One region of the Arthrobacter dokdonensis genome, then DNA from elsewhere that is predicted to be linked to it. Evidence: riboswitches for the same ligand, from Rfam matches in the RefSeq annotation. Region 1 holds a riboswitch; each other region holds the start of a gene.
What was found. A riboswitch is a leader RNA that binds a small molecule or an ion and turns the genes downstream of it on or off. The one in region 1 is predicted to bind S-adenosylmethionine.
Positions count from the first base shown of each region.

Region 2: linked by a shared signal. The riboswitch ahead of DMB86_RS03590 (cobalamin-independent methionine synthase II family protein) and the one ahead of DMB86_RS01260 (DUF1737 domain-containing protein) in region 1 are both predicted to bind S-adenosylmethionine.
Region 3: linked by a shared signal. The riboswitch ahead of DMB86_RS05670 (hypothetical protein) and the one ahead of DMB86_RS01260 (DUF1737 domain-containing protein) in region 1 are both predicted to bind S-adenosylmethionine.
Region 4: linked by a shared signal. The riboswitch ahead of DMB86_RS16145 (aminotransferase class V-fold PLP-dependent enzyme) and the one ahead of DMB86_RS01260 (DUF1737 domain-containing protein) in region 1 are both predicted to bind S-adenosylmethionine.

Region 1 is NZ_CP029642.1:270,865-278,007, forward strand. It holds gene pabB (aminodeoxychorismate synthase component I) at 1-1,457, shown strand, start outside; gene cls (cardiolipin synthase) at 1,489-2,964, opposite strand; gene DMB86_RS01255 (aminodeoxychorismate lyase) at 3,191-4,108, shown strand; SAM riboswitch class IV at 4,263-4,386, shown strand; gene DMB86_RS01260 (DUF1737 domain-containing protein) at 4,470-4,730, shown strand; gene DMB86_RS01265 (rhodanese-like domain-containing protein) at 4,727-5,119, shown strand; gene DMB86_RS01270 (O-succinylhomoserine sulfhydrylase) at 5,177-6,388, shown strand; gene DMB86_RS01275 (UDP-N-acetylglucosamine 1-carboxyvinyltransferase) at 6,589-7,143, opposite strand, start outside.
Region 2 is NZ_CP029642.1:781,126-788,268, forward strand. It holds gene DMB86_RS03575 (adenylosuccinate synthase) at 1-519, shown strand, start outside; gene DMB86_RS03580 (carbon-nitrogen hydrolase family protein) at 716-1,522, shown strand; gene DMB86_RS03585 (SUKH-4 family immunity protein) at 1,586-2,101, shown strand; gene DMB86_RS03590 (cobalamin-independent methionine synthase II family protein) at 2,088-3,314, opposite strand; SAM riboswitch class I at 3,325-3,443, opposite strand; gene DMB86_RS03595 (CoA-binding protein) at 3,596-4,012, shown strand; gene DMB86_RS03600 (polysaccharide deacetylase family protein) at 4,033-4,914, shown strand; gene DMB86_RS03605 (hypothetical protein) at 4,973-5,788, shown strand; gene DMB86_RS03610 (dihydrofolate reductase family protein) at 5,831-6,406, shown strand; gene DMB86_RS03615 (MmcQ/YjbR family DNA-binding protein) at 6,403-6,810, shown strand; gene DMB86_RS03620 (DUF1990 family protein) at 6,794-7,143, shown strand, end outside.
Region 3 is NZ_CP029642.1:1,276,121-1,283,263, forward strand. It holds gene DMB86_RS05645 (beta-N-acetylglucosaminidase domain-containing protein) at 1-292, shown strand, start outside; gene DMB86_RS05650 (IclR family transcriptional regulator) at 421-1,194, shown strand; gene DMB86_RS05655 (thiamine pyrophosphate-dependent dehydrogenase E1 component subunit alpha) at 1,406-2,428, shown strand; gene DMB86_RS05660 (alpha-ketoacid dehydrogenase subunit beta) at 2,425-3,486, shown strand; gene DMB86_RS05665 (biotin/lipoyl-containing protein) at 3,483-3,713, shown strand; gene DMB86_RS05670 (hypothetical protein) at 3,884-4,198, opposite strand; SAM riboswitch class IV at 4,212-4,323, opposite strand; gene DMB86_RS20510 (hypothetical protein) at 4,335-4,502, opposite strand; partial or broken gene DMB86_RS05675 (sodium:solute symporter family transporter) at 4,517-5,025, opposite strand; gene DMB86_RS05680 (cupin domain-containing protein) at 5,200-5,784, shown strand; gene DMB86_RS20515 (hypothetical protein) at 5,913-6,200, shown strand; gene DMB86_RS05690 (FAD:protein FMN transferase) at 6,202-7,143, shown strand, end outside.
Region 4 is NZ_CP029642.1:3,617,919-3,625,061, reverse strand. It holds gene DMB86_RS16150 (class I SAM-dependent methyltransferase) at 1-119, opposite strand, end outside; gene DMB86_RS16145 (aminotransferase class V-fold PLP-dependent enzyme) at 177-1,589, opposite strand; SAM riboswitch class IV at 1,646-1,759, opposite strand; gene hisN (histidinol-phosphatase) at 1,926-2,741, opposite strand; gene rsgA (ribosome small subunit-dependent GTPase A) at 3,053-4,183, opposite strand; gene aroA (3-phosphoshikimate 1-carboxyvinyltransferase) at 4,176-5,489, opposite strand; gene DMB86_RS16125 (DoxX family protein) at 5,496-6,011, opposite strand; gene DMB86_RS16120 (sigma-70 family RNA polymerase sigma factor) at 6,190-6,960, shown strand; gene rsrA (mycothiol system anti-sigma-R factor) at 6,963-7,143, shown strand, end outside.

The DNA.
Region 1 (7,143 bases):
TGTATGGCGCGTCCACGGACGCCGTGTGGCTGGACAGCTCCATCGCAGGGCAGGCGGGCACGATGCAGGCGGGCACAGACCAGGCCCGCCGCTCGCGGTTCTCCATCATGGCCGATGCCTCCGGCAGCTTTGGCCGCACCGCCACGCACGACGGCGGAACCACGACGGTGGTCTCCGGGCAGGTGACCGCGAGGATCCGCGGCCCGTTCTTCCGCTGGCTGGACACGGTGTGGGGCCGCAGGGCCGTGCGCGCCCCAGGCCACTACCCCGGCGACTTCACCCTCGGCTGGCTGGGCTGGCTGGGCTACGAACTTAAAAGCGAAACCGGCGGAGCCACAACGGAAACCGGCGCCGGGACTGGAGCCGAAACCGGCGCCCCGGCCCCGTCCACCCCGCCCCCGCCGCCCACGGCCGCGCTGCTGTTCGCGGGCCGGGCCGTCGTCGTCGACCATCAGGAAAAATGCCTGTTCCTGCTCACCTTGGCCGAAGCCAACCACCCGGCCTCCGCGGACGAGGCCGCCCTGTGGGTCCAGGACGTCCGCGCCGCCGTCGCCGCGCTGCCCCGGGAAAATCAGGATCCGCCGGGACAGCCCGTGCCCGCCCCGGCCTTCACGCTGCGCGACGGGGAGCCGCGGTACAAGGCCATGATCGCGGCGAGCCGCAACGAAATCCGCGAGGGCAATTCCTATGAGATCTGCCTGACCACGCAGCTCGAGGCGCACTCACCGTCCGGGCTGGACGCCTGGGACTGCTACCGTGCCCTGCGCCGGCGCAGCCCCGCGCCGTTCGCAGCGTTCCTCCGCTTCGGCGGCACGGCGGTGTGCAGCACCTCCCCGGAGCGGTTCCTGCGCATTGACGCGGCCGGGTTGATGCGCGCGGAGCCGATCAAGGGCACCCGGCGCCGGGACCCGGATCCCGCCGTCGACGCCGCACTCAAGGCCGACCTGGCCATCTCGGTCAAGGACCGGGCCGAGAACGTGATGATCGTGGACCTGCTGCGCAACGACCTTTCCCACAGCGCGGTGCCGGGCACCGTGACCGTGCCGCGGCTGTGCGAGATTGAAAGTTACGCCACCGTCCATCAGCTGGTCAGCACCATCGAGGCGCAGCTGGCGCCGGGCAGTTCACGCGCCGAGGCCCTGGCCGCCGCCTTCCCCGCCGGCTCCATGACGGGCGCACCCAAAATCAGCACCATGGCCATCCTCGACGGGTTGGAGGCCGGCCCGCGCGGCATCTACTCCGGCGGCATCGGCTACTTTTCACTCAACGCCGCCATGGACCTGTCCGTGACCATCCGGACCCTTGTCCTCCAAGACACGGCCGACGCCGGCACGCACCTTTCGCTGGGCGTCGGCGGCGCCATCACGGCCGACTCCGACGACGAGGCCGAGTGGCAGGAGATCCAGGCGAAGGCCTACGGCGTGCTGTCGACGCTGGGAGCCGGGTTCCCGGGCTGACCGGCCGGTCCCCCGGCAGGAGCGGCGGAACCTATTGCAGCGTGGCCGTCAGGCGGGCCACGTTGTCCACGTAGCGGGCCAGCATGGGCCGGGCGACCCAGTCGTGCAGGTGAAGTTCGCGGGACACCTTCCGGTACTGTTCCTCCACGGCATGCATCGCCTGCACCACGTCCTGGTCGATCATCATGACGGACACTTCCAGGTTCAGGGAGAAGCTGCGCATGTCCATGTTGGAGGAGCCGATCACGGCCACGTCCGCATCGACCGTGAAGTGCTTGGCGTGCAGCACCAGCGGCTTGGGGTAGAGGAAGATCTTCACGCCTGCCTTCATCAGTGCCTCGTAGTAGGAGCGCTGGGCGTGGTGGACCAGGAACTGGTCACCCTTCTCCGAGACAAACAGTTCCACGCGCACCCCGCGCTGGGCCGCCGTCGTGATCGCATAGAGCAGGGAGTCGTCGGGAACGAAGTACGGGCTGGAGATGGTGATGCGTTCCTCCGCCGAATACAGCAGGGTGTTGAACAGCCGCAGGTTGTTTTCCGTGACAAATCCGGGTCCGCTGGGCACCACCTGGCAGAGCACGCCGCCGTCGAACGAGTCCCAGTGGTGGGTGGCGAGCTGGGACTCCAGGTTTTCCTCGGTCTCGCTGGACCAGTCCGTGGCGAACATGACATTGAGCGTGCCCACAATCGGCCCCTCGAGCCGCGCCATGAGCTCAACCCATTTGCGCCCCACCTTGGCGTTGGCCTTCCTGCGGTAGGACGGCTCAATCACGTTTTGCGAGCCGGTGAAGCCGACGCGGCCGTCCACCACCAGGATCTTGCGGTGGTTGCGCAGGTCCGGGCGGCGCCACTGGCCCTTGACAGGCAGCAGCGGCAGCATGCGGCGCCACTGGATTTCGCTGGCCTTCAGCCTCCGGATCATGCCCCGGTAGCCGGGCACCCGCAGCGAACCGATGTGGTCAAAGAGCACCCGGACCCTGACGCCGCGTGCGGCCGCGGCCTCGAGTTCGTGAAACAGCCGGTCGGTGGAGGCGTCGGAACTCATGATGTAAAATTCGGCATTGACGTATTCCCGGGCCTCGTTGACGGCCACGGCCATGGCGTCCAGCGACTCCTGGTAGCCCTTGACCAGTTCCACCGAATTGGCGCCGAGGGCCGGAAAAAAGCCCAGGTTCCGGTTCAGCTCCACGGCCTGGTTGATCCAGGACGGACCGTCGTACGGAGTCACCTGCCCGGCGATCTCCCGTGTTCCTTCAACGACGCGGCGGTTGACGGCCTCCTGCATTTCCCGGCGGCGGCGCGACAGCCGGAAGTTGCCGAACATAAGGAACAGGATCAGGCCAATGTACGGCAGAAAGAAGATGCACAGCAGCCAGGCCATGGCAGTGGTGGGGCGGCGGTTGCCGGGAATGATGCCGAGCACGGCAATGCGGATGCACATGTCCGCCAGCAGCAGCAGGGCCGAGAGCCATGCGGGTCCGTTGGGCAGGCTGAACGCTGTCCAGATCAAGCGGTGCCTCCTCAGGTGGCGCCATGTGCGCGTCAAGTGACCTTACTTAGCCTACCGGCTGGCATGGCCAACGCCGGGGGCGGAAAATTCACCGTTGCCCCGGACAAACGCAGACGGATCGCCGGGCCTGACGGGCATTGCCCGCTCCTTCACCTTCGACCGGTACCGGTGGCGCCGCGCTAGACCCGACGGACGCCCAAAGCACGGGCACTAAGCTCGATCCATGACTGTTTTGGTGTTTTTGGACCCCGCACACCCGTCCGGCCGCCTCGTCGACGCCGGCGTTCCGGCCCTCCTGGCCACCGACCAGGGCGTCACCCGCGGCGACGGCATTTTTGAAACCCTGCTGGCCGTCAACGGCGAACCCCGCAAGGTGCAGGCCCACCTGCACCGGCTGGCCACCTCCGCACAGTCGATGGGGCTGGAGGTCCCCGAAGCCGCCGTCTGGCTACGGGCCATCGCGACGGCGGTCGCGGCCTTCTCCGAGGCCTCTCCCCAGGTCCCGGACGAGCACGGCAACACCAACGTTGTCATCAAGCTCATCGCCACCCGCGGGCCCGAGGGCGCGGACACCCCCACCGCCTGGGTGCAGGCCACCGCCGTTTCCCCGGCACTGGCCGAACAGCGCGCCCGGGGCCTGGACGTGATCCTGCTGGACCGCGGCTATGACAGCACCGTGGCGCACCGGGCGCCGTGGCTGCTGCTGGGGGCCAAGACGCTTTCCTACGCCGTTAACATGGCGGCCCTGCGCCACGCCCACGCCCAGGGCGCGGATGACGTGATCTTCACCAGCAGCGACGGACACGTGCTGGAGGGGCCGACGTCGTCCGTCCTCCTGGCCCACGTGACGGACGACGGCGGCGCTCCCGTCAAGCGGCTCATCACCCCCAACCTGGACAGCGGCATTTTGCCCGGCACCACCCAGGGCGCCCTGTTTGCCGCGGCGAGGGAAGCCGGCTGGGAGCTGGGCTACGGCCCCCTGGTGCCGGCGGACCTGCTGGACGCCGATGCCGTCTGGCTCGTGTCCAGCATCAGGCTGCTCGCGCCGGTCAACAGCATCGATGGCACGGAGATTGGCGCCTCGGACGTCCGCGCGCGGCTGACTGCCGAACTCAGCGCGCTGCTGGCCCGCACGCCCTAGGCTACAGGCGCACGGCCGGGCGGAGGGGGCGGGCGCACGGCCGGGCGGACGGGGCTGCCCCTGCCGGCCGTCCTTTTGCTGGAAAAGTCATGCAGCGCCACATTTCCCCGGCCCCATGGGCCGTGCCCGCCAGCCATGTGTTACTTTTCTTGTGAGTAACGAGTGCCAGCGCCAAGCCCTGACTTGCTGGACGGCAACCCTCTGTGTCGGCGGGGTGCCTCAGGTGACTACTCGGCAAACCCTGCCAAACCAACGGCTGCGGCTTGCAAGCGCGAACTGCCCCGCGGTGTGCCGGTTGCCACGGCCCCTCCACCGCCCGGTACCCGCTTGCAGCGGCCGCCGCCTGCACTGAGGAGTACACATGAGCGTTGAAGAAGCCCCGCTGCCCTACCGGCTGATCACCGGCCCGGACGACAGCTCGTTTTGTGAGCGGATCTCCGCCGCGCTGGCGGAAGGCTACATCCTGCACGGCGGCCCCGCCGTGACGTTCAACGGCACGTCCGTGATCTGTGCCCAGGCCGTCATCCTCCCGCACGCCGTGGCCTCCTCGGACGCCGCCGTCGCCCACGCCGTCTCACGGCTGGAAGACCCCGAAGAGTTCGACGGCGAGGGCATCGCGTGAGCTACGCCGGCGATGTGGCGCCCGCCCAGGCCTGGGCCAAGGTGGCCGCCGGCGCCGTTTTGGTGGACGTGCGCACCGACGGCGAATGGGCCCACATTGGCGTGCCGGACGTCTCCGCCCTGGACGCGGAGGCCGTCTTCATCCAGTGGAACCTTGCCTCGGGCGAGCCGAACCCTGCCTTTGTGTCCGAGCTGCGGGCAGCCGTGCCCACCGACCGGGAACTGGTGGTGCTGTGCCGTTCCGGAGCCCGGTCCGTTGCCGCCGCGCAGGCCGCCACTGCCGCCGGATACACGGCGTTCAATGTGCTCGAGGGCTTTGAGGGCGTGCCCGACGGCTACGGCGACCGCGTCGTCAACGGCTGGAAGAACCGCAGCCTGCCCTGGAAGTAGGCACGTCCCACGCCGGTGACCCCGGCACCACCTGCCAAAGCTAAGGAACACACGCACTTGAGTAACTTTAACGACCACGCCGCCAGCTGGGCGGAAGACACCCAGGCGGTCCGCGGCGGGCTGGACCGGACCAACTTCCAGGAGACCTCCGAGGCCCTCTTCCTGAACTCCGGCTTCGTCTACGAATCCGCCGAGCACGCCGAGCAGTCGTTCACCGGCGAGGTGGACCGCTTCGTGTATTCGCGCTACGGCAACCCGTCCGTGGCCACGTTCCAGGAGCGGCTGCGCCTGCTTGAGGGCAAGGAGGCGTGCTTTGCGACGGCGTCCGGCATGTCCGCCGTCTTCACGGCCCTGGGTGCCCTGCTGGGGGCCGGTGACCGCGTGGTGGCCTCGCGCTCCCTGTTTGGCTCCTGCTTTGTGATCCTGAACGAGCTGCTCCCCCGCTGGGGCGTGGAGACCGTGTTTGTGGACGGACCGGACCTGGACCAGTGGCGGTCGGCTTTGTCCGTGCCGACCACCGCCGTGTTCTTTGAGTCGCCGTCGAACCCGATGCAGGAAATTGTGGACATCGCCGCCGTCTGCGAACTGGCCCACGCCGCCGGCGCCAAAGTGGTCGCGGACAACGTCTTCGCCACGCCCCTGCTCCAGCGCTGCGGCGACTTTGGCGCGGACATCGTGGTGTACTCGGGCACCAAGCACATTGACGGGCAGGGCCGCGTGTTGGGCGGCGCCATCCTGGGCACCAAGGAGTTCATTGACGGGCCCGTGAAGAACCTGATGCGGCACACCGGCCCGGCACTGTCCGCGTTCAACGCGTGGGTGCTGACCAAGGGGCTGGAAACCATGGGCCTGCGCGTGAATGCGTCGTGCGCCAGCGCCCTGGCCCTGGGCGAGTTCCTGGAGGCGCAGCCTCAGATCAGTTGGGTCAAGTACCCGTTGCTGCCATCGCACCCCCAATATGACCTGGCCAGGAAGCAGATGAAGGCCGGCGGCACCGTGCTGACGTTCGAACTGGCCGAACCGGTCTCCGGCACCCGGAAGGACGCCGCGTTTAAGCTGCTGAACGCCCTCGCGATCATCGACATCTCCAACAACCTGGGCGACACCAAGTCGCTGATCACGCACCCGGCCACCACCACGCACCGGGCCATGGGGCCCGAGGGCCGTGCCGCCATCGGCCTGTCCGACGGCGTCCTGCGCCTCTCCGTGGGCCTGGAGGATCTGGGCGACCTGAAGAAGGACCTGGAACAGGCGCTCGCCGCCATCTGAAACGCGGGCCGTTGAGGTTGGAGATCACCACCGATCGGGCCGTTGAGGTTGGAGATCACCACCGATCCGGCCGTTGAGGTTGGAGATCACGACGCCTCTGAGGGACGAAGAGGCGTCGTGATCTCCAACCTCAACGGGTACGACGGCGGCCGGTGACCTTTCGACTCAAAAGGTCACCGTCCGCCGTCGTACTTTGGGACTTAGTCCTGGAAGTACTCGATCTCGGCGCCGACGGTGTTCAGCCGCTCGGCCAGGTCTTCGTAGCCGCGCTCGATGACGTAGATGTTGCGCAGCTCGCTGGTTCCCTTGGCGGCCAGCATGGCCAGCAGGATGCAGGCGGCGGGGCGCAGGGCCGGCGGGCAGCCGATCTCCGCGGCCCGCCACGCAGTCGGGCCCTTGATGTCAATGCGGTGCGGGTCCAGCAGTCGCACCCCGGCGCCGAGGCGGTTCAGCTCCGTGAGGTAGATGGCGCGGTTCTCGTACACCCAGTCGTGGATGAGCGTGGTGCCCTCCGCGCAGGAGGCGATCACCGCGAAGAACGGCAGGTTGTCAATGTTCAGCCCGGGGAAGGGCATGGGGTGGATCTTGTCCGGTGCCGCATGCAGTTCGGAGGGCAGGGTGGTGATGTCCACCAGGCGGGTCTTGCCGTTGCGGGCCGTGTACTCGGCGGACTTGAGGTAGTGGAAGCCCATCTGCTCCAGGACCTTCAGCTCGATCTCCATGAACTCGATGGGCACGCGCGTGACGGTGACTTC
Region 2 (7,143 bases), 510 kb from region 1:
GCCGTGGGCATCATCAAGGCGTACACCACCCGTGTTGGCGCCGGACCGTTCCCCACCGAGCTCTTTGACGAGATGGGCATCTACCTGCAAAAGACCGGTGGCGAGTTCGGTGTCAACACCGGCCGCCCGCGCCGCTGCGGCTGGTACGACGCCATTCTGGCCCGCCACGCCTCCCGCGTCAACGGCTTCACGGACTACTTCGTCACCAAGCTGGACGTGCTCACCGGGATCGAGCAGATCCCCGTCTGCGTGGCCTACGACGTCGACGGCGTGCGTTTCGACGAAATGCCGATGACGCAGACGGACTTCCACCACGCCGTGCCCATCTTCGAGTACTTCCCCGGTTGGACCGAAGACATCACCGGCGCCCGCACCATGGAGGACCTGCCGGAGAACGCCCGGAACTACATCCTGGCGCTGGAAAAGATGTCCGGCACGCGCATCTCGGCCATCGGGGTGGGCCCGGACCGCGACCAGACCATCGTGCGGCACGACCTCATCCCCACGCCCGCCCAATAAATCGCTGGCGCGATTTTCCGGGGCCCTCGGGCGCGTGGGCCCATCCACGCCCGCCCAATAAATCGCTGGCGCTCCGTACGGCAGCGCCGCCCAAGGAGGGACGACGGCGGAACGCAAGTTCCGGCGTCGTCCCTCCTTCGTTGCGGGCTGGGAAGACTACGCTGGAGGTAAGTCAAGCCACGGTAAGGAAGATGCCATGAAGGTCAGTGTTGGACAGTTCAACCCCGGCGGGGACGTGGCCGCGAACCTGGCGGTGATGCGCCGGCTCGCCGCGGAGGCCCGTGCGGATGGCGGGCGCCTGGTGGTCTTTCCCGAGGAGTCGATGTTTTCGGTGGGCAGGGTTGCGGGCGGGTTCGTGGCAGCCGTGGAAGCGGAATGGACAACGTTTGTCCAGGGCGTCTCCCGCATCGCGGCGGACGTCGGCATTGCCGTCATTGCCGGGGGTTATGAGTCCAGCGCGGAGGCCCGCCCCTACAACACGCTCGTGGCCGTGGACGAGGACGGCGCCATCCTGGGCACCTACCGTAAGCTGCATCTCTATGACGCGTTCTCCTACCAGGAATCGCGCAGGATCAAGCCCGGCGACAACGGCGTGACCCTGGTGGACATCGGCGGCTTCCAGGTGGGCATCATGACCTGCTACGACATCCGCTTCCCCGAGCAGGCCCGGGCGCTGGCGCTGGCCGGGGCGGACCTGATCTGCGTCGCGGCGGCCTGGTTCAAGGGCGACCACAAGGTGGACCACTGGGAGACGCTGCTGAAGGCCCGTGCCATTGAAAACACGGTGTGGATTGCGGCGGCGGGAACCTCGAGCGACCATTGCATCGGCCATTCGGTGGTGCTGGATCCCATGGGCATTCCGCAGGACTTCCTGGACGACGAGGCGGAGGGCGTGGCCACGGCGGACGTGACGCACAAGCGCATCGAGGAAGTGCGCGAATTCCTGCCGGTGCTGCGCAACCGGCGTTTTGAGAGCAATGCGGTGGTGGTTCCGGCCGGGTAGAAATATTCCATTGACGGCACGGTTCCCGGTGGTTAGTGTCAGGAATAAGGGCAGGAGGAAGCCATGAATGATTCCAGAATTTGGGCGGCGCTTGAGCCGCTGCACCCCTCGGCGTTGGAGGACATGCCGATGGACGGCACCTGGCTGAAACCCCCGTACCACAACGATCCTGCCGGGCGTGCCGTGGTGTGCAACGACGGCGACTTCCAGTTTGTCGTGGTCGATCGCAAGAAGGGGGCCGTGCTCTTTGTCTGCGAGGACGACGAGTCCCTTGTTGCCTCCAACCTGGACACGTTCGTCCAAATCGTGTCCGCGTGGGGCTCCATTGACAGCGACGCACCCGGCCCGGAGGACGACGAGGAGTTTTCCGCGGTCAGGAAGTCCTTCGAATCCCAGCTGAAGGTCCTGGACCCCCCGGCCGCCGGCCCCAACGAGTTCTGGTCCCTCTACACGGAGGAACTGACCAGCGACGACTACGTGGATTACGACGACCTGGACGACGACGAGGAAGATGAACGCGAGACCGACACCGGGGACAACGACCGCCCCGGCGCCGACGAGTCCTTCAGCGTCGCCTAGGTCCTTTCCAGAGTCGGCGTGAGGCTATTTCCGCGCCCTGCCCCAGCGCCTCCAGCTTGGCCGCCGCGATCTGCGGGTGGACGCGGCCGCCCAGGCCGCAGTCGGTGGATGCGATGACGGCCTCGCGGCCCACCACCGAGGCGAAGCGCTCGATACGGTCCGCCACGAGTTCCGGGTGTTCCACCACGTTCGTCGCATGGGAAACCACGCCGGGGATGATGGATTTGCCTTCCGGCAGCCTGGCGTCCTGCCAGATTTTCCATTCATGTTCGTGCCGGACATTGGCGGCCTCGAAGGAATAGGCGCCCGCTTGGATGGCGAGCACCTCGTCGAGAATGTCGGCGAAGGGGATGTCCGTGGTGTGTGGGCCGTGCCATGAGCCCCAGCACACGTGGAGGCGGATCTTGTCCTCGGGAAGTCCCCGGAGGGCGTAGTTGGTGGCCTCGACCCGCAGTTGGATGAACTTCTTGTAATCGGCGAGGGCCGGTTCCGGGTTGACCTGGTCCCAGCTCTCGGCCAGCGAGGGATCGTCGAGCTGGACCGTCAGGCCGGCGCCGATGATCGCCTTGTACTCCTCGCGCATGGCGTCCGCGCAGGCGTAGAGCAGTTCCTCGTCGGTGGCGTAATACTCGTTGGCCAGCCGGGCGCAGGAGCCGGGTGACAACGCTGCCATGAACCCCTCCGTCAGGCCGGCGGAGGCAAGTCCCTTGCCCAGGTTGGCAACGTCGGAGGCGACCTGTGCGTGTCCCGTGTAGGTCAGCGGTCCGACAATCTTCGGCTGCGTCGTGGCCTTGCGATGGGCCAGGATGCCGGAGGCCGGGTCGCTGTAGGCCTCGTTGAATTTCTGTCGGTCTCGACGGTCCGGAAAGGAAGTCAGCACCACGTTGCCGGGCGTGGATCGGTGCGCTTCGTCGTCGGCCCAACGGTCCACGGTGGTTGCCTCCAGCCCACCGAGGCGGCCGAACGAGTAGTTCCACCAGGCGCCGTAGTCGACGGCGTTGGACATGGTGTGGCCGTACTCGCCGTCATTGGGAATGTCGATGCCGGCGGCCTGCTGCCGGGCAACGATGTCCACCACGGAATCCGCAAGCAGGGCTTGGTATTCGTCGGTGTCGCCGCCGGCCTCCCGTTCGGCGTTGGCGGCCAGCAGGGCAGGGGTGCGGGGCAGCGAGCCGGCGTGGGTGGTGCGGATGTGGTCGGTGTTTAAAGCCACGAATGGATTCCTTCCATCGTTTCTGGCGGTAGCACCGGTCCCCGACGCTGCCGAACACTGTTCAGGCACGGCCAAGGAGGGTTGCTGCGGCGTCGCTGAGCCAGATCTCTCGGCCGCTCGGGATGGTCACGCCCATTGTGCCCTCGGGCCGGGCTCCACGCCAAATCATTGCGCCGCGTTGCGCCGCATTGCGACGAGGACTTCCGCGGACGGGCCGTACCTGCCCCTGCCACGGCCGTGCCTGAGGCCAATCCTCCGGTCGGGCACATAAAATTGGCTCCATGAGCCATGTCAACGATCCCGCGGTCATCCACCGCCTGCTGACCACGCCCGCCCGCTGGGCGGTGGTCGGGCTGTCCAACAACCCGCTGCGGGCGGCGGTGGGTGTGTCGTTGTTCCTGCAGCAGCACCTGGGACAGGAAATCATTCCGGTCAACCTGTCGGGCGACGACGTCCACGGGGTCAAGGGCTACAGGACCCTCGCCGAGATTCCAGGAGCAATTGACGTCGTCGACTGTTTTGTGAACTCCACCAAGGTGGGCGCGGTGGTGGACCAGGCCATCGCCGTCGGCGCCAAGGCGGTCTGGCTGCAAGTGGGGGTCGTCGACGAGGCCGCGGCACAGCGGGCGGCCGACGCCGGCCTGGACGTGGTCATGGACACCTGCCCCAAAATACAGGCCGCCGCCATCGGCCTGTAAGTTCAACCCCAAAGGCCGACATGCCCCGCCATATGCGCACCATCCCGAACACGGCCCGCTGGATTACGCTCGCCGTGGTGGTGGTGCTCGCCGCGCTCGCCGTGGGCGTCCTGCGCGTTGCCGCCGGAACCACGACGCCGGCCGGCACCTCCGCGACCACCGCGCCGACGGCACCGTCCTGGACCACGACGGCGGCCGGGGCCGTGAGCGCAACGCAGGCTCCGGCGTCGTCCGCGCCCTCAGCCCTGGATCCGACGACGGGGCGGCACAGCACCTTGGGCGGGCTGGTGCCGGACTATACGCTGCCGCCCATTGAGGACGGCATGGTCCCGGTCATCACCAAGATCCCCACGCAACAAAAGGTGGTGTTCCTGACCATTGACGACGGGGCGGTGAAGCGGGCATCCGACCTGGCGCTGCTGGAGCGGAACGGCATCAAGGCGTCGCTGTTTTTGGCGCACACCTTCATTGCCGGGCACGCGGGCTTCTACCAGGCCTATCTCGACGCCGGATACCTCATCGAGGACCACACGATGACCCACAACCTGGGCTTCATCAACCTCCCGTACCCGCAGGTCAAGGCCGAGATCTGCGGCATGGCGGACTATGAGGAAAAGTACTTCGGCCGGCGTCCCGTCCTCTTCCGTCCACCGGGAGGCCCGTACACGCAGGCCGTGCGCAGGGCCGCCGCGGAGTGCGGCATGAAAGCGATTGTGGACTGGGAGGCGAAGGCCAACGCGCGGTCCATGCAGTACCAGGTGGGCCAGGCACTGCGCCCGGGGGACATCGTACTGATGCACTTCCGGCCAGAATTGCCCGCGGACCTGGCGGCGTTCATCAGGGCGCAGAAGGCGGCCGGGCTGAAGGTTGTGCTGCTGGAGGACTACCTGGGCGTGAAGTAAGGCAGACTGTTCAGCTGGCAAAGGCCGCCGTACGGCGACCGGACAAGGAGCATGGAGCATGGATGATTCCCCGGTGGATGCGGCCGAAGTCATGACCGAGCAGCGGGCGCTGGCGCAGCTGCCCGTGGTGCTGGCGCTGGCGGAGGCCGGCAAATTGCGGGTCAGCGCTGCGACGCGCAAGCCGTCTGCAGCCACCGTGAAGCTGCTGGCCGAGAACCTCCCTGGCGGCGACTTTTATGCCAGTGAAGCCATCTCGGCTTTCGCCTGGCCGCTGCTTCTTCAGGCGGGAGGACTCGCCGACGGGCCGCGCATGCAGCTCACGCCCCGCGGAAGGGCTGCGCTGCGCAAGGACCCTGCCTTGACGGTGAAGCTGCTCTGGGAACGGTGGCTCAAGGCAGGCATTATTGACGAATTCAGCCGGGTTGATGGCATCAAGGGCCAGCGGGCCAGCAATGTGCTCAGCGCCCTGCGGCCGCGGCGCCAGCTGGCGGCCGAAGGGCTTTCCCTCCTGGGGACGGACGAGTGGACCGCCACGGATGATCTTTTTACCCAGATGCAGCACGAAGGCATGGACCCGGTGATTCAGCGTAGTGACATGCGCCTGTGGAAACTGTACATAGTGGATCCGGAGTATGGTTCCATTGGTTATGACGGCATGCACGACTGGGACGTGCTGCAGGGTCGGTATGTGCTGGCGCTGTTCTTTGAATATGCCGCAACGCTGGGTCTGATCGATGTGCGCTACACGTCCCCGGTGGGCGCGCGAGGCGACTATGCCGATCGCTGGGGTGGGGACTTCCTGCCGTCCCTGAGCCGATATGACGGGCTGCTCGCCGTGCGGCTGACGCCGCTGGGGAGGCTTTGTACTGGGTGAGTTTCAGGGCCCCGGCATCTGGAATCCGGTACCGTTGTCCCCATGACCCGGATTGTTTACTACACCGCCAGCACGCTTAACGGGTTCCTGGCGGATGCTGACAACTCGCTCGCGTGGCTCTTTGCCGTGGACGACGCCGGAGGACCGGACATCGCCGCGTTCATGGACGGCATGGGCGTCTTTGTGGAGGGCTCCGCCACCTACGAATGGGTCCTGCGCGAGGAACGGCTGCTGGAGAACCCGGCCAAGTGGCAGCAATTTTACGGCGCCAAGCCAACGTACGTTTTCACCTCCCGGGAACTGCCCGTGCCCGACGGCGCCGACGTCCGGTTTGTCTCCGGTCCCGTCGCGGACGCCCTGCCCGGGATTGTGGCTGCGGCAGGGGACAAGAATGTCTGGGTGGTGGGGGGTGGCGACGTCGCCGGCCAGTTCCTGGACATCGACGCTCTGGACGAACTGGTGGTCACCATGGCCCCGGCCGTGTTGGTGGGCGGCGCCCCGCTGCTCCCGCGCACGCTGGGCCCGGACCGGATGGAGCTGCTCTCCGCGGGCAAGCACGGCCAGTTCGCCCAGCTGACGTATGGCGTCAAAAAGGCCGGGCTGGGTGTCTCGCCGTGACACTTTCGGCGGAGCGGCTCCGCGCCGCCGCCCTGGCATTTCCCGGCGCCTACGAAGGCTTTCCTTTCGGCCCTGAGACCTCCGTCTTCAAGGTCAGGGCGCCCAGCAGTGGCGGCGACACCTGGGTCGGCAAGGTGTTTGCACTGGGCGATCTCAGCCTGCCGACGCCGTTGATCAACCTGAAGTGCGATCCCCTGCTGGCCGTCCAGCTGCGCTCCGCCCACCCGGGCATCGTTCCCGGTTACCACCAGAACAAGCGGCACTGGAACACGGTTGACTGCTCCATGGTGGCCGCGGAGATGGTGCTGGACATGCTCGAGGATTCCTACGACCTGGTGGTGGCCGGGCTGACCCGCAAACAACAAGCAGCATTGAATTGGAGTGCCCGTGTCGCCAAAGGATAGCCGCGAGGGCTTGTTTTACCCGGAGCTGGGCAGGACCCGTCTCAATGCCGAAGTGCCGACAGGGGAGGGGCACTGGCCCGCCGGCTTTGGGCACGTGGACCGGCAGATCCGCGTTGGCTCCGGCGACGCGGCGTTCAAGGCGCTGGCCGAGGGCATCATGACGTGGCAGATCCAGAGGCGCGCGGGCCTGCGTGTCGCGGCTCCCCCGCGGGCCGTGGTCGGGGCGCGGGTGGTGAGCGGGTTCGGTGTCGGCGATCTGCGGCTGCCGGTTCCTTGCGAGGTGGTGTGGGCGCTGGAACCCGCCGGCATGCTGCGCAGCGACGGCACCGACGT
Region 3 (7,143 bases), 1.0 Mb from region 1:
GGCCGTTGACGGCCGGGTGGACACCGCCTGGACCGGCGCCCGCGCCGCCGTGCTGGGCGACAACGTCACCCAGCTTTTCGACGCCCGCACCGTGCCGTCCGTGACTGTCGTCGGCACCGCGTCCGGGACCGTCCAGGTCCAGCGTGGGGGCGTGTGGGCCAAGGCCGGCAAGCTCAAGGCCGGTTACACAAAGGTGACCGTCGGCGGCTCTCCCGTCACCGGTGTCCGGCTCGCCCTGGACCGCGGCCCGGCCCCGGTGATCAACGAGATCATCCTCGGCGCCGCCCAGTAGCACCGGCCTGCGCACGGCAGCGGCGCACGGCAGGCGCCGCCGTCGTACCTCCACGAGGGGGACGGCGGCGGCGCTTGCCCATGTCCGGCAAAAGCCAACCGCGGTAGTCTGGCAGGGGAGGTATGGTGATGCACTCCACGCACATCCACGACGGAAAGACCCCAACCCTGATCTCCTCGGTGAGCCGGGCGCTGGCCGTCCTGGACTGCATCGGCTCCGCGTCGCGCCCGCTGCCGGCCAAGTCGATCGCGCGGGCCACCGACCTGAGCCTGGGCACCACCTACAACGTGCTGCGGACCCTGGCCCACTCCCGGTACGTGGTCCAGGACACCGACGGCTTCGTGCTCGGCCCCGGCCACCCCGCCTTGGCCGCCGCGGGCAGCGCCGTTGCCCTGGCCCGGGTCCGGGGCGTGCTCAACAGCCTCCGCGATGAACTGGGCGCCCCCGTCTACCTGGCCCGCTTCCGGGACGGTGAGATCGAGCTGGTGGACATTGTCGACGACGCGCTCGCCCCGCGGATGGACCTGTGGGTCGGGCTGGAGGACGGCGCGCACGCCACGGCCTTCGGCAAGCAGATCCTGGCCGGGCGCACCGTGGCCGAACGCCTCGACTACGTCTCCGCCCACCCGCTGGCCGGGCTCACGCCACACACCGTCACCTCGCCGCGGGAGTTCCTCCACCTGCTCGACGGCGGAGCGACCGCCATGCGCGACGAGCAGGAATATGCGCTGGGGTTCACCTGCCTGGCGGTCCCCGTCGCGGCGTCCACGTGGGCCGGGGCGCTGGCCATCTCCCGGCCGGTCGGGGCAGTGCGGGCCGGCACGGACCCCACCCGGGCGCTGGAACGGGCGGCCGCCCGGCTGGAACTGCTCCTGGCCACGGGCGGGACGCCCGGAGGCTGACGGACGGACTGTGCTGACGGACGGACTGTTCCGAGGCGAAGGCCCGGAGTTGTCAAGGGCGTTGTTTTCATCCCCTGAAATCCGTGCGGTGTCCGCCCCGCGGCGCCCTGCCTAGGCTCATTGTTAATGGGCATGCGGGCCGTTGGATGAGTGCGCGCACAGTGCGGCGCACCGTCGCCGGAGGCATCGCATCTGGTGGCAAGGAGAGACGATGACCGTGCAATCAACCGAGGTTGCAAGCGGCCTCACCACTGAAGGGCGGCAGGAACTGCTGCGCCGGATGATCCTCATGAGGACGTTTGAGGAAGCGGTCCTGCGTGACTACCACGCGGACAAGAGCCCGGGCTTTGACATCGGTGCGGGCCTGATCCCGGGGGAGATGCACCTCTCCGCCGGGCAGGAACCCGTGGCGGCGGGCGTGTGCGCGCACCTGGAGACCCGGGATGCACTGACGGCCACGCACCGCCCGCACCACCTGGCCATCGGGAAGGGAATGAACCTGCGCTCGCTGGCGGGGGAGATCTTCGGCCGGGAAACGGGGCTGGGCCACGGACGTGGCGGGCACATGCACCTCTTCGACCCCGCCACGCACTTCTCCTGCTCGGGCATCGTGGCCGAGGGCTTCCCCTCCGCGCTCGGCCAGGCGTTCGCGTTCCAGCGTGCCGGCAGCCGGAACGTCGCGGTCGCGGTCGCCGGCGAGGGCGCCGCCAACGCAGGCCCGTTCCACGAGTCCCTGAACCTGGCAGCGCTGTGGAAGCTGCCCGTCGTGTTCGTCATCGAGGACAACGACTGGGGCATTTCCGTGGCACGGGCGGCGTCCACGTCCGTGCCGTCGAACGCGGTCCGCGCCGTCGGCTACGGCATACCCGGGCTCCGCGTGGAGGACAACGACGTCGAGGCCGTGCACGCCGCGGCCGGGGCCGCCGTCGCCCGCGCCCGCGCAGGCCAGGGGCCCAGCCTCATCGAGGTGCACACGCTGCGCCTGTGGGGCCACTTCGAGGGCGACGCCCAGGGCTACCGGCCCGAACTTGCCCAGGTGCCGGACCGCGACCCCATCCCCGCCTACGAAAAGCGCCTGCGCGACGCCGGCGCCCTCGGCGATGAAGAGCTGGAGGAGATGAAGGCGAGCGCACTGACCCAGGTGGCGGACGCCGTCGAGCATGCCAAGGCGGCGCCAACGCCCAACCCGGACGAGGCCCGCAAGTACGTCTTTGTGGAAGGGAGAATCTCATGAGCCAGGCAACTGCGGCGGCCGCGCACCGGCCGCTGCCCCGGGAACCCGAACCGGGCACGCGGCGGCTGAACACGGCCAAGGCCATCCAGGAGGCCATCGCCTCGCAGATGGCGGCGGACCCGTCGGTGTTTGTCATGGGCGAGGACGTGGGCGCGTACGGCGGCATCTTCTCCTCCACCACGGGGCTGCTGGAGCGGTTCGGCCCGGAGCGCGTCCTGGACACCCCGATCTCGGAGTCGGCGTTCATCGGGCTGGGCATCGGCGCGGCGGTGGAGGGCATGCGGCCCGTCGTGGAGCTCATGTTCGTGGACTTCTTTGGCGTGTGCATGGACCAGATCTACAACCACATGGCCAAGATCCACTACGAGTCCGGCGGCCACGTCCGCGTGCCCATGGTGCTCATGACGGCCGTGGGCGGCGGCTATTCGGACGGCGCCCAGCACTCGCAGACGCTGTGGGGGACGTTTGCGCACCTGCCCGGCATGAAGGTGGTGGTCCCGTCCAACCCGTACGACGCCAAGGGGCTCATGACGGCGGCGATCCGCTCCGATGACCCGGTCGTGTACATGTTCCACAAGGGCGTCATGGGGCTGGCCTGGATGGCCAAGAACCAGCGCTCGATCGGCGCCGTGCCGGAGGGGGACTACGTGGTGCCGATCGGCAAGGCCAGGGTGGCCCGCGAAGGCGCCGACGTGAGCATTGTGACGCTGTCACTGTCCGTGCACCACAGCTTGGACGTGGCCGAGAAGCTGGCGCCGGAGGGCATCAGCGTGGAGGTGCTGGACCTGCGCTCGCTTGTCCCGCTGGACCGGGGTGCCGTGATTGCGACGGCAGCCAAGACCGGACGGGTCATCGTGGTGGATGAGGACTACCGCTCGTTCGGGCTCTCCGGGGAGATCGCGGCCACCATCACCGAGCACGACCCGTCGCTGCTGAAGTCGTTCAGCCGCGTGTGCGTGCCGGACGTTCCCATTCCGTACGCCCGGGAACTGGAATATGCTGTGTTGCCAACGTCCGCGCGCATCGAGGCCGCGGTGAGAAAGGCGGTGGCCGCGTGACTGATGTCCTGTTTCCGATGATGACCGGCGACGCGTCCGAGCCCGGCGTGGTGTCCACCTGGTACGTGGCCGACGGCGACCCCGTCAAGGACAGGCACCTGCTCGCCGAGGTGTCCATCGACAAGGTCGACGCCGAAATCTACGCGCCCCTGGCCGGCACCGTCCGGCTCCGGGTCCAGGAGGGCGACGAGGTGGCCCAGGGTGCCGTGATCGCCGTCATCGAATGAGGATCTTCACCGCATGTGGGCCGGTCCGGTGATTACCGGACCGGCCTCGCGCCAGACACGGATTGGCCGGTCGGCCGGCGCGGAGTCTACTTTAAGGACCCGCCAGGGCACGGCTTCGAGCTGATCACCCGGCCGTATTTCCAGACGCCAGCGACTGGTGGCCGAGCCAGCTAGTGTGCCGCGAGGCGGAAGCCGAGGCGCCGGCCCGCCCGCACACCCGTCTGTGCGACGGTCACCACCAGGGTGCCGATTTCGGGGATCCACTGGGCCGGCCGGACGGCCTCCGTGAGAGCGTTGACCAGTTCGGCCGGTTCGGCGGACCAGTATTGGCGGTGCCCGCCCGGGGTGAAAAACGTGACGGATCCGAGGTTGATGTCCACGGCGGGCAGGACGGGGATGCCTTCGGGGCGCTTGGCCTGCTGTGTGCGGACGGTGCGGTTGGCCTGCTGTGTGCGGACGGGGCGGTTGACGGCAGTAATGGTCATGTCATGGCCTTTGCGTGTGCTCTTGCCCGCACCGGTTGGCGTCGGGCCGCTTCCTCATCCGAACCACCCTGTGAACATGGGGTTGGTGCGCGGCCAGTCGGAGCTTGGCGCCGCATCTCTTGAAGCTGGCACCACTCTACCGCCAAAAAGTACGACGGCGGGTGGCGGCGTAATAAATTACGTCACCACCCGCCCCACTTCCAACTCCCCACGCCCAGGCCAGACCGCCGATGATGGCCACGGGCAGCCCGCCCACCAGGATGTCGTAGGCGATGGTCAGCGCGAAGACCACGTCGCTGACCACGATGGAGATCAGCTGGCGGTGAACACGCGCTGCCAGATGTCCTGGCCGATCAGCAGGCCCAGGGTGTAGATGGCAAGGTAGGTGATGATGGTCTGCGGGCCGATCCCGTTCCATTGGAAGAAGCTGGCTCCACCCGGAACTGGATGCCGGACAGGCCGCCGACGGCCTTCCACGCGAACGGGAGCATGAGCAGGAAGACGCCCACGGTCTTGATGACGAACTGCACCTGGTCGGCGAGCGTGATGGACCACATGCCGCCGATGGTTGAGTAGACCAGCACGATGGCGCCGCCCACCGCAATGGCGAGCCACCGGTCCCAGCCGGACAGGACCACAAAAATTGTGGCATGGGCGCCCGAAGAGGTGGCCGAGATCAGGACAGTCTAGGCCAGCATGACGATGCCGGACATCGTGGTGGTTTTCTGGCCGTACCGCAGGCTGAGCATCTGGGAAACGGTGTAGATCTTCAGGCGCAGGATGGTGCCGGCGAAGAGGAGGCTCAGCAGCAGCATGCCTATGGCAACGTTAAAGGTCATGAAGGTGCTCCAGAGTGGCTGCGGATCCGCGAAATAAAATTGCCCAAGAGGCAACATCCGTTGTCCATTAGGCTAAACTGTGATGGACGCGACAGTCAAAGTGACCCTGCCCGTGGGAGGGCCACGGTGGGTGCGCGTAGCCCGGACCCCTTAGGAGCACACATGAAGGCACTGCCCGTTGAACCCAGCTCTGCCCCGGTGGCCATCGGCTCACGGATCCGTGCCGCCCGTCAGTCACAGCGGCTCACGATTGAGCATGTGGCCGACGCGACCGGGCTGACCAAGGGGTTCCTGAGCCGCGTGGAGCGTGACCTCACCTCTCCCAGTGTCGCGTCCCTCGTGACACTGTGCCAAGTCCTGTCCATTTCCATCGGCGAGCTTTTTGCCGCCCCCGAGACGCACCTGACGCGCCGCGGTGAGGGCCCGCGCATCTCGCTGGGGGGCGAGGGCATCGTGGAACGGCTGCTCACCGCCCGCTCGGAGCGCCGCCTGCAAATCCTTGGCACCACCATCGAACCGTTTGGCCGCGGCGAATCCGAGCTGTACGCCGTCGACTGTGACGTTGACGTGCTGCACATCGTCAGCGGCGAGCTGACGCTGATCATGACCCAGGAATCGTACGACCTGCAGGCCGGGGACACGCTCTCCTTCCCCGGCCGGGAGCCGCATTCCTGGGAGAACCGCTCCGCCGCCCCCGTGGAGGCCCTGTTCATCCTGGTCCCCGCCGCCTCCGGATCGGGCTACTGACGCCCACGAGCCGCCAAGCGGATACCTAAGTTCCCACCGGCCCGTTCACGGCAAATTCAAAGCCAGCACGTTGATCCTTGAAGACAGGACACAACGCCAAACTTGGACTTTGAGAGCGAGGGCCCGTCATGGCACGAACAGCCGACGGCAGGAAAATCGCCCAGACGGTCACGTCCGTGGTGGCCATGGGCGCACTGGGGACGGCGGCACTGGGCAGCGTTGCATTGGATGGCACCATCAACGCCGCCAACGCAGCCAAGGCCGCAACGACCCAAAACAGCGGCACCACGACGCCGGACCCGTCCTCGGACTCAGGTTCCTCACCGGACTCCGGCTCACAGTCCGGCTCCTCCTCCGGCACCCAGCTGCTGCCCGGCAACGGAAGCGCCAGCCACTCCCGGTCGGCGGGATCCTGACGTGGCGCCGGATGACGCCACGGCCCGCCGGTCCTGGCAGGTGTGGGGACTGTCCGCCTCGGTGGTGGTGACCGATCCCGGGCAGGCCGATGCCGCGGCCAGGCTGGCACAAGGGATGCTCGACGCCGTCGACCTCGCCTGCAGCCGCTTCCGCACGGACTCGGAACTGGCGGTGCGGCGCGGGGACCTGGTGCACGGCGCCACCGTGTCTCCGCTGCTGGCCACCCTGATGGAGTCAGCCTTGGCGGCGGCCCGGTGGACGGGCGGCGCCGTGGACCCCACCCTGGGCGGGGACCTCATTTCCCTCGGCTACGACGCGGATTTTGCTTCCCTCCCCGGGCCCGGAAGGAACGACGGCGCCCGGTCGGCCGGCCGCTTGGCTGCCGGTCCGTCCTCCACAGGACTTTCGTCCGCCGGCAGGTCCCAGGCGCACGCGCCCCAGCCCAGTGCCCTCCTGCCCGGCGCGCCCCAGCCGCACGAGCCCCGCGCGCCCGGCTGGACTCGCATCGCCCTGGACAGCAGGTGCCTGACTGTTCCCGCGGACGTCACCGTGGATCTCGGCGCCACGGCCAAGGCGGTGGCGGCGGACATGGCGGCGGCGCGGATCGCCGTCGAACGTGGCTGCGGCGTGCTGGTGAACCTGGGCGGCGACATCGCCACCGCGGGCCCGGCCCCGGACGGGGCGGCCGGGCACTGGCAGGTCCTGGTCCAGGACACGCCCGGCGACCCCGCCCAGCAGGTGTCCCTGCCGGCGGGCCGCGCGCTGGCGACCTCCAGCACGTCCAAGCGCCGCTGGCAGCAGGCCGGCGCGCTGCGCCACCACATCCTGGACCCGCGCTTCGGACTGCCGGCCGACGCCGTCTGGCGCAGTGCCAGCGTCGCCGCGCCCACCGCGCTGGAGGCCAATGCGTACAGCACCGCCGCCATCGTCAAGGGGCATGCG
Region 4 (7,143 bases), 1.0 Mb from region 1:
GACTCCTCCGGGTAGCCGGGGCGCACCTTGTCGTAATGGGCCCCGCCCTCCTGAAAAGCGTCGGCCATCGCCACCCGCCGTGCGTCGTCAAAGACCGGTCCGCCCGCGCCTGACATCATGCTCCGTTCTGGTGGTGGATTCGCCGCTCCACTCTACCCCCGCCGCCCGCCATGGCGTCAGTCGGTGGAGCAGGGGGCCGCGCCGGCCGTGCCCGGGGTGTTGGGCGCCCATTCGGGGTAACCGCGGGAGTCGTTGGCGGGCACCCAGCGGCCCGCGTCCACCACGTAGTCCCAGCCGAGGCCCTCGTTGACCAGGGCTGCCACGCCGCTGACCAGGCGGTCGGCGTCCTCACGCCGCGAGCCCACGCCGAAGCTGGCACGCAGCGAGCCCGAGGCCAGACCCAGCCGGCGCAGCAGCGGATGCGCGCAGAACCTGCCGTCCCGCACGCCCACGCCGTGTTCGGCGGAGAGATAGGCGGCGGCCAGTCCGGCGTCGTACCCTTGCACGGAAAAGTTCACCACGCCGATGGTGCCGCAGCGGGGGTGGCTCGCGGAATCGGAAAACAGCTGGTGGACGGTGACGCCGGGCAGCGCTTCCAGCCCGGCCACCAGGCGGGCGCGCAGCTCCTGCTCATGCGCGTGCCACTCGTCGGGGTCCAGGGCGGCCAGGACCTGCGTGGCCTTGGCCAGCGTCGCCGCGCCAAGGACGTTGGGCGAGCCGGCCTCGTGGCGGGCCGGGCCCTTTGTCCAGCGCACGGATTCCAGCCGCACGTCCTTCACGGCGCCCCCGCCGGCCAGGTGCGGGCGGCCGTCGTCGAGCCAGTCCGGGCGCCCCACCAACACGCCGGCACCAAACGGAGCGTAAAGCTTGTGGCCGGAGAAGGCCACGTAGTCGATGCCGTCGCGGGCAATGTGGAGGCGCCGGTGCGGGGCCAGCTGGGCGGCGTCGACCACAATCCGGGCGCCGTGCCTGTGGGCCAGCGACGCCAGCTCGGCAATGGGCAGCACCTCGCCCGTGACATTGGAGGCGCCGGTGACGGCCAGCAGCACCACGTTGCCTGCGCGCAGCTGGGTCTCCACCCGGTGCAGGGTCGACGCGACGCTGTGCCCGGCCACCACCGACCGGTGGGGCAGCGCCTGCCACGGCAGCAGGTTGGCATGGTGTTCGATGTCCAGGTAGAGGACCTCCCCGTGTCCGTGGGACGTGCCGGCGGTGCGGCCGCGCTCCGCCAGCAGCGACTCCACGCAGCCGGCCAGCAGGTTCAGGGAGTCGGTGGTGTTGCGGGTAAAAACGACGGCGTCGTCCGTCCGGGCGCCCACAAAGTCCGCCACGGCGTGCCGGGCGTTTTCGTACAGGGAGGTACTGACCTGCGAGGCGAAGCCCGCCCCGCGGTGAACGCTGGCGTAGTACGGGAGCACCTCGGACAGGTGTGCGGCCACTTCCTCCACGGCCGGGGCGGACGCCGCATAGTCAAGGTTCACGTAGCGTGTGCTGCCGCCCTGGATCAGCGGGGCAGCGAGGTCGCGGCCCACCACGGGCAGCAGGGGCGTGTCGGAAAGGCGTGCTTTTTCGAGGATTGCAGAACTCATGGGAGGCTCCCTTGGGAAGGACCTGACGCTCCGGCGAAGCCGCAGGGAACGTCAAAAGTCCGCGCTTGCCAAGACCGCTCCGGCCCGGCCAGGTCGTCACCCGGGGCACCCCGCCGCGAAAGGAGGGTTGCCGGCCAGCAAACCGGGGTTTAGCGCTGGCACTCGTGACCTATGCCCAAAAGGCTAGCCCACCGCGGCGTCGTGCGCATTTGTTACGACACATGCCGCCTCCCTGAGGCCCGGCCCCAAGCGCGAGGGTGAGAATTAAGCGCGACGGCGGTGCCGCCGTCGCACTTAACGCGCCCGTGCTTCAACCCCGGCGGGGACCTGTCCCGCTTAGGAGAGGAGGTCGTCCCAGCCGGGATTCAGGCGGCGCAGGACCTCGGCGTGCAGGATGGAGTTGGTGGCCAGGGCGTTGCCGCCGAACGGGCCGTCCACGCCGTCCAGGGAGGTGAAGCGGCCGCCGGCTTCCGTGACGATCGGCACCAGGGCGGCCATGTCGTACAGGTTCAGCTCCGGTTCGCAGGCGATGTCCACTGAGCCCTCCGCGACGAGGCAGTACGACCAGAAGTCGCCGTAGGCGCGCGTACGCCAGACCTCGTCCGTCAGGGCCAGGAACTCGTCCCGGTTGCCGCGGTCCGCCCAGCCCGTCAGCGAGGAATAGGACAGTGAGGCGTCGGCAAGTTCCGAGACGTTGGAGACGCGGATGCGGGTGGCGGAGGCCAGCGACTTGCCTGTATAGGCGCCGGTGCCCTCGGCCGCCCACCAGCGCTTGCCCAGTGCCGGCGCGCTGACCACGCCCACCACGGGCCGGCCCTCGTCCACCAGCGCGATCAGCGTGGCCCAGACAGGCACGCCGCGGACAAAGTTCTTCGTCCCGTCAATGGGATCGATGATCCACCGGCGTGAGCCATGGCCGCTGCTGCCGAACTCCTCGCCCAGCACGGCATCGCGGGGGCGCACCCGGGACAACTGACTGCGGATCGATTCCTCTGCCGTCTTGTCCGCGTCCGTGACCGGCGTCAGGTCCGGCTTCGTCTCAATCTGCAGGTCAAGGGCCTTGAAGCGCGACATCGTCAGGGAGTCGACGGTGTCGGCCAAAACGTGTGCCAGGCGGAGGTCGTCGTTGTACGTCTGGGGTTGGACAGTCATGTCCCTCACCGTATCGGTAAATTGGCCGGATATGCGGGACCATGGGGTCCTCGTGCTGGCGGCGGTCGGCTGTGGGCCGGGAACGGGATTGATGGTGCGGGATTGATGGTGCAGGTAATGCGGGCTGTGGGCCGGGAACGGGATTGATAGTGCAGGTAATGCGGGCTGTGGGCCGGGAACGGGATTGATGGTGCAGGTAATGCGGGTTGCGGGACGCCCAGGTCGCAGGAGCTGCACCGCCGATTGGGCACAGCAGCCTGGGCCCGCAGAAGCTGCACCGCCGATTCCGATCCGATCGCCCGGGGATGCTGTCAGTCGTTGTTGCCGAGCTCCTTGGCCTCGGCGCGGCCTTCGGTGCGGCTGCTGGTGCCCAGCAGGCGCCGCAGGGACGCCAGCCGGGCCGGGCCCGCGCCGCCGGCATGGCCACCGGCAACCCACGGGTCCAAGCCGCAATTGACGGCCGAGGAGTCGTGTTTGCAACCGCGTTCGCAGTCGTCGGTGCCGGGTTGCAGGTCGGGGAACGCGTGCAGGATCCGGTTCGGGTCCACGTGGGCCAGGCCGAAGGAACGGATGCCGGGGGTGTCGATGATCCACGAGCCCGCCTCCCCGTCCTGCAGCCGCAACGCGAGGGCCGAGGACGAGGTGTGGCGGCCCCGCCCCGTGACCGCGTTGACGCCGCCGGTGGCCCGCTGGGAACCCGTGAGTGCGTTGACCATGGTGGACTTGCCGACGCCGGAGTGCCCCACCAGCACGCTGACCTTGCCGTCCAGGTGGTGGTGGAGTTGTTCGACGGCGCCGCCGGCCAGGAGGGCGGAGTCGCCGTCGTCGCTGCGTGCGTCGACGGCTGAGGCGGCGTCGGCCGCGCCCGGGGCGGCGGTGCGGCTGATGATTACTGTCATGTCCAGGTGCCGGTAGTTGGCCAGCAGCTCGGCGGGGTCCTTGATGTCCGCCTTGGTGATCAGGAGGATCGGCGCAATGCCGGAATCGTAGGCGGCCACCAGGGCGCGGTCGATGAAGCCGGTGCGCGGTTCCGGGTTGGCTGCCGCGACCACGATCACGAGCTGGTCGGCGTTGGCCACCACCACGCGTTCAACGGGGTCCGTGTCGTCGGCACTGCGCCGCAGCAGGGTGCGGCGTTCCTCTACCCGGACCAGGCGTGCCAAGGTGTCCGGCTTTCCGGAGGCGTCGCCCACCAGCGCCACGAAGTCGCCGGCCACGACGGGGGAGCGGCGCAGCTCCCGGGCGCGCGCGGCGACCACCACGCGTTCTGTGGGCAGGTCCTCGTCCACGATGGCGGTGTAGCGGCCGCGGTCCACCGTGGTGATGCGGCCAATGACGGCGTCTACGTGGGCGGGGCGGTCCTTGGTGCGTGGCCGGCTGCCTTTTTTGTTGGCGCGGACGCGGACATCGGTTTCGTCCCAGTTGCTGTAGTCCTTAGCCACGCCCGGGGATCCCCGCCGCCGCCGTCTGGGCGGCCATGTCCGCCCACATTTGCGGAAATGCCGGCATGGTCTTGGCCGTGGTGGCAATGTTTTCAACCTCGACGCCGGGCACGGCCAGTCCGATGATGGCGCCTGCCGTGGCCATGCGGTGGTCCTCGTAGCTGTGGAACAGCCCGCCGTGCAGCGGGGCGGGGTTGATGGCAAGCCCGTCCTCCGTTTCGACGGCGTCCCCGCCCAGTGCGTTGATCTCGGCCACCAGCGCGGCGAGGCGGTCGGTTTCGTGGCCGCGCAGGTGTGCGATCCCGCGGAGGCGGGACGGGCCGGTTGCCAGGGCACAAAGGGCCGCGACGGACGGTGCCAGCTCACTGGTGTCCGCGAGGTCCGCGCCGAGGATCTCGGGCCCGCCGGTCACCGTGAGCAGGCCGCCCTCCAACGTCACCGTGGCGCCGAGCTGTGGCAGGATCTGGCGCCACTTGTCGCCCACCTGGGTCGTGTCCAGCGGCCAGTCCGGGATGCGGACGGTGCCGCGCGTGGCCAGGGCCGCCGCCAGGAAGGGCCCGGCGTTTGAGAGGTCCTGTTCCAGCTGCACATCAAACGCCGCAATGGGACCCGGTTGCACCTTCCAGTGGTTGGGGACGGAATTGTCCACCGTGACGCCCAGGGAGCGCAGCACCTCAACCGTCATGGAAATGTGGTCGACGCTGGGCACCGAGCTCCCGCTGTGTTCCAGATGGAGCCCGCCCTCGAAGCGTGCTGCGACCAGCAGGATCGCGGAGATGAACTGTGAGGAACCGCCGGCGTCGACGGCCACATGGCCGCCGGAGACAGTTCCGGTGCCGTGGACCGTAAACGGCATGAAGCCGTCCCCGCCTCCCTCCACGCTGACGCCCAGGCCCCGGAGCGCAGCCAGCACCGGGGCCATCGGCCGCACGCGGGCGGCGGGATCGCCGTCGAACGTCACGGCCCCCCGGAGCAGCGCGGCCAGGGGCGGCACAAAGCGCATGACGGTCCCCGCCAGGCCGCAGTCGACCGCGGCGTCGGCGGCGTGGCCGGCGGGAATGGGAGTAACCACCAGATCCGGCACGGAACCGGCCCCGGGCACCTCGTCGATCCCGGCACCGAGGGCGCGCAGCGCATCAACCATGAGGTCCGAGTCGCGGGACTGCAGCGGCGCCCGCAGCCGGGACGGGCCCTCAGCGAGTGCGCCCAGGACCAGATATCTATTGGTCAGCGACTTGGAGGCCGGGATGGTGACTGTGGCGTCCAGGGGTGCTGCGGAAAACGGCGCGGGCCAAGGTTCGGTCATGGGGGGCTATTGTCCCGTCACGTCGTGGGCGAGCGCGCGGACGTTCTTGTCTGCCGCCTTCAGCTGCCTGCTGGTGGTCTTCCGGCCGGATTCAAACATTTTTTCGGCACGCCAGGCCAGGCCCGGCCGGCCGGCCGTATCCACGCTGGCCAGCAGGGCGCCGCCCAGGAGCCCGATGTTCTTGGCCAGCTGGCTGCGGCGGTGCGCCTTGGCCTCCTTGGTGTCGGAGCTGGCGCTGCGGTACTCCACAAAGGTGGTCAGTCCTGCGGTGAGGGTCAGCAGCAGTGCCGCAGCGCGGGAAAACTTGCCGGTGGCCAGCAGGACGCCGGCGCCCACCTGGGCCCCGGCGACGGCACGGGCGAGTGTTTTCTCGTTGGTGTCGACGGGCAGGGCGGCCGAGACGCGGCCCAGCACGGGGCCGAGCTGCTGGGCGGTCCTGTCCGCGTTCCGCAGGCTGTCAAGCCCGGACAGGATGAACGACGAGGCGAGCATGGGGCGGGCGAGTACGCGAACGATGGTCAAGGTGGCCTCCTGTTGTGTGCCGTATGCCCCGTCCCACGCTGCTGCCGCCGGACCGGGCGCTTTTGCTTCATCAAGTCTCGCACCTCGGCGCCAAGTTTGCGGAATATACTGCGCGGGGTCCGGGTTTGCATTGGTATGGCAGGGCGGTCCGTCCTAACAGATTTGGCGAAAGGCGGCAATGCAGACACTGACAGTAGACTCGTCTGTGATGAACATTTCCGAGCCTGAGCAAGCCCACAACACCGCTGCATGGCCCAGCACCGCCGGCACGGCGGAAAAGATTGCCGCGCCGGCGGGTAACATTGCGGCGCCGGCGGAAAACACCGACAAAGCCGGGGTGGATGTTGCCACCGAAACTGTGGAAGCCCGCCGCGCACGGTTTGAGCGGGACGCCATGCAGTATGTGGACCAGCTGTACTCGGCGGCCATGCGCATGGCCCGCAACCCCAGCGACGCCGAGGACCTGGTCCAGGAGGCGTACACGAAGGCTTTTTCCGCGTTCCACCAATACAAGCCCGGAACCAACCTCAAGGCCTGGCTGTACCGGATCCTGACCAACACGTACATCAACCTCTACCGCAAGCGCCAGCGTGAGCCGCTGCAGTCCAACGCGGACCAGATCGAGGACTGGCAGTTGGCGCGGGCGGAGTCGCACACCTCCCGCGGGCTGCGCTCCGCCGAGGCCGATGCGCTGGACCACCTGCCGGATTCGGACGTGAAAAGTGCGTTGCAGGCCATCCCGGAGGAGTTCCGTCTGGCGGTTTACTTTGCCGATGTCGAAGGCTTTGCGTACAAGGAAATATCAGAAATCATGAACACCCCCATCGGCACCGTGATGTCACGCCTGCACCGGGGGAGGAAGCTGTTGCGGGACATGCTTTCGGACTATGCAGTGGATCGCGGCTATCTCAAGGGAGCCGGGAATGAACTTAAGGAAACGGAGAAATAGCCATGGGCGACTGCCAGAGCCTGGGTGACTGCGACGACAAACGTATTGCCCGGATTTACGAATACCTCGACGGCGCGCTGTCGCGTGAGGACCTTGTGGAGATCAAGGACCACCTGGACGGGTGCACCGACTGCGCCCATGAGTACGACCTCGAGTGCGTGATCCGCTCCGTGGTGAAGCGCT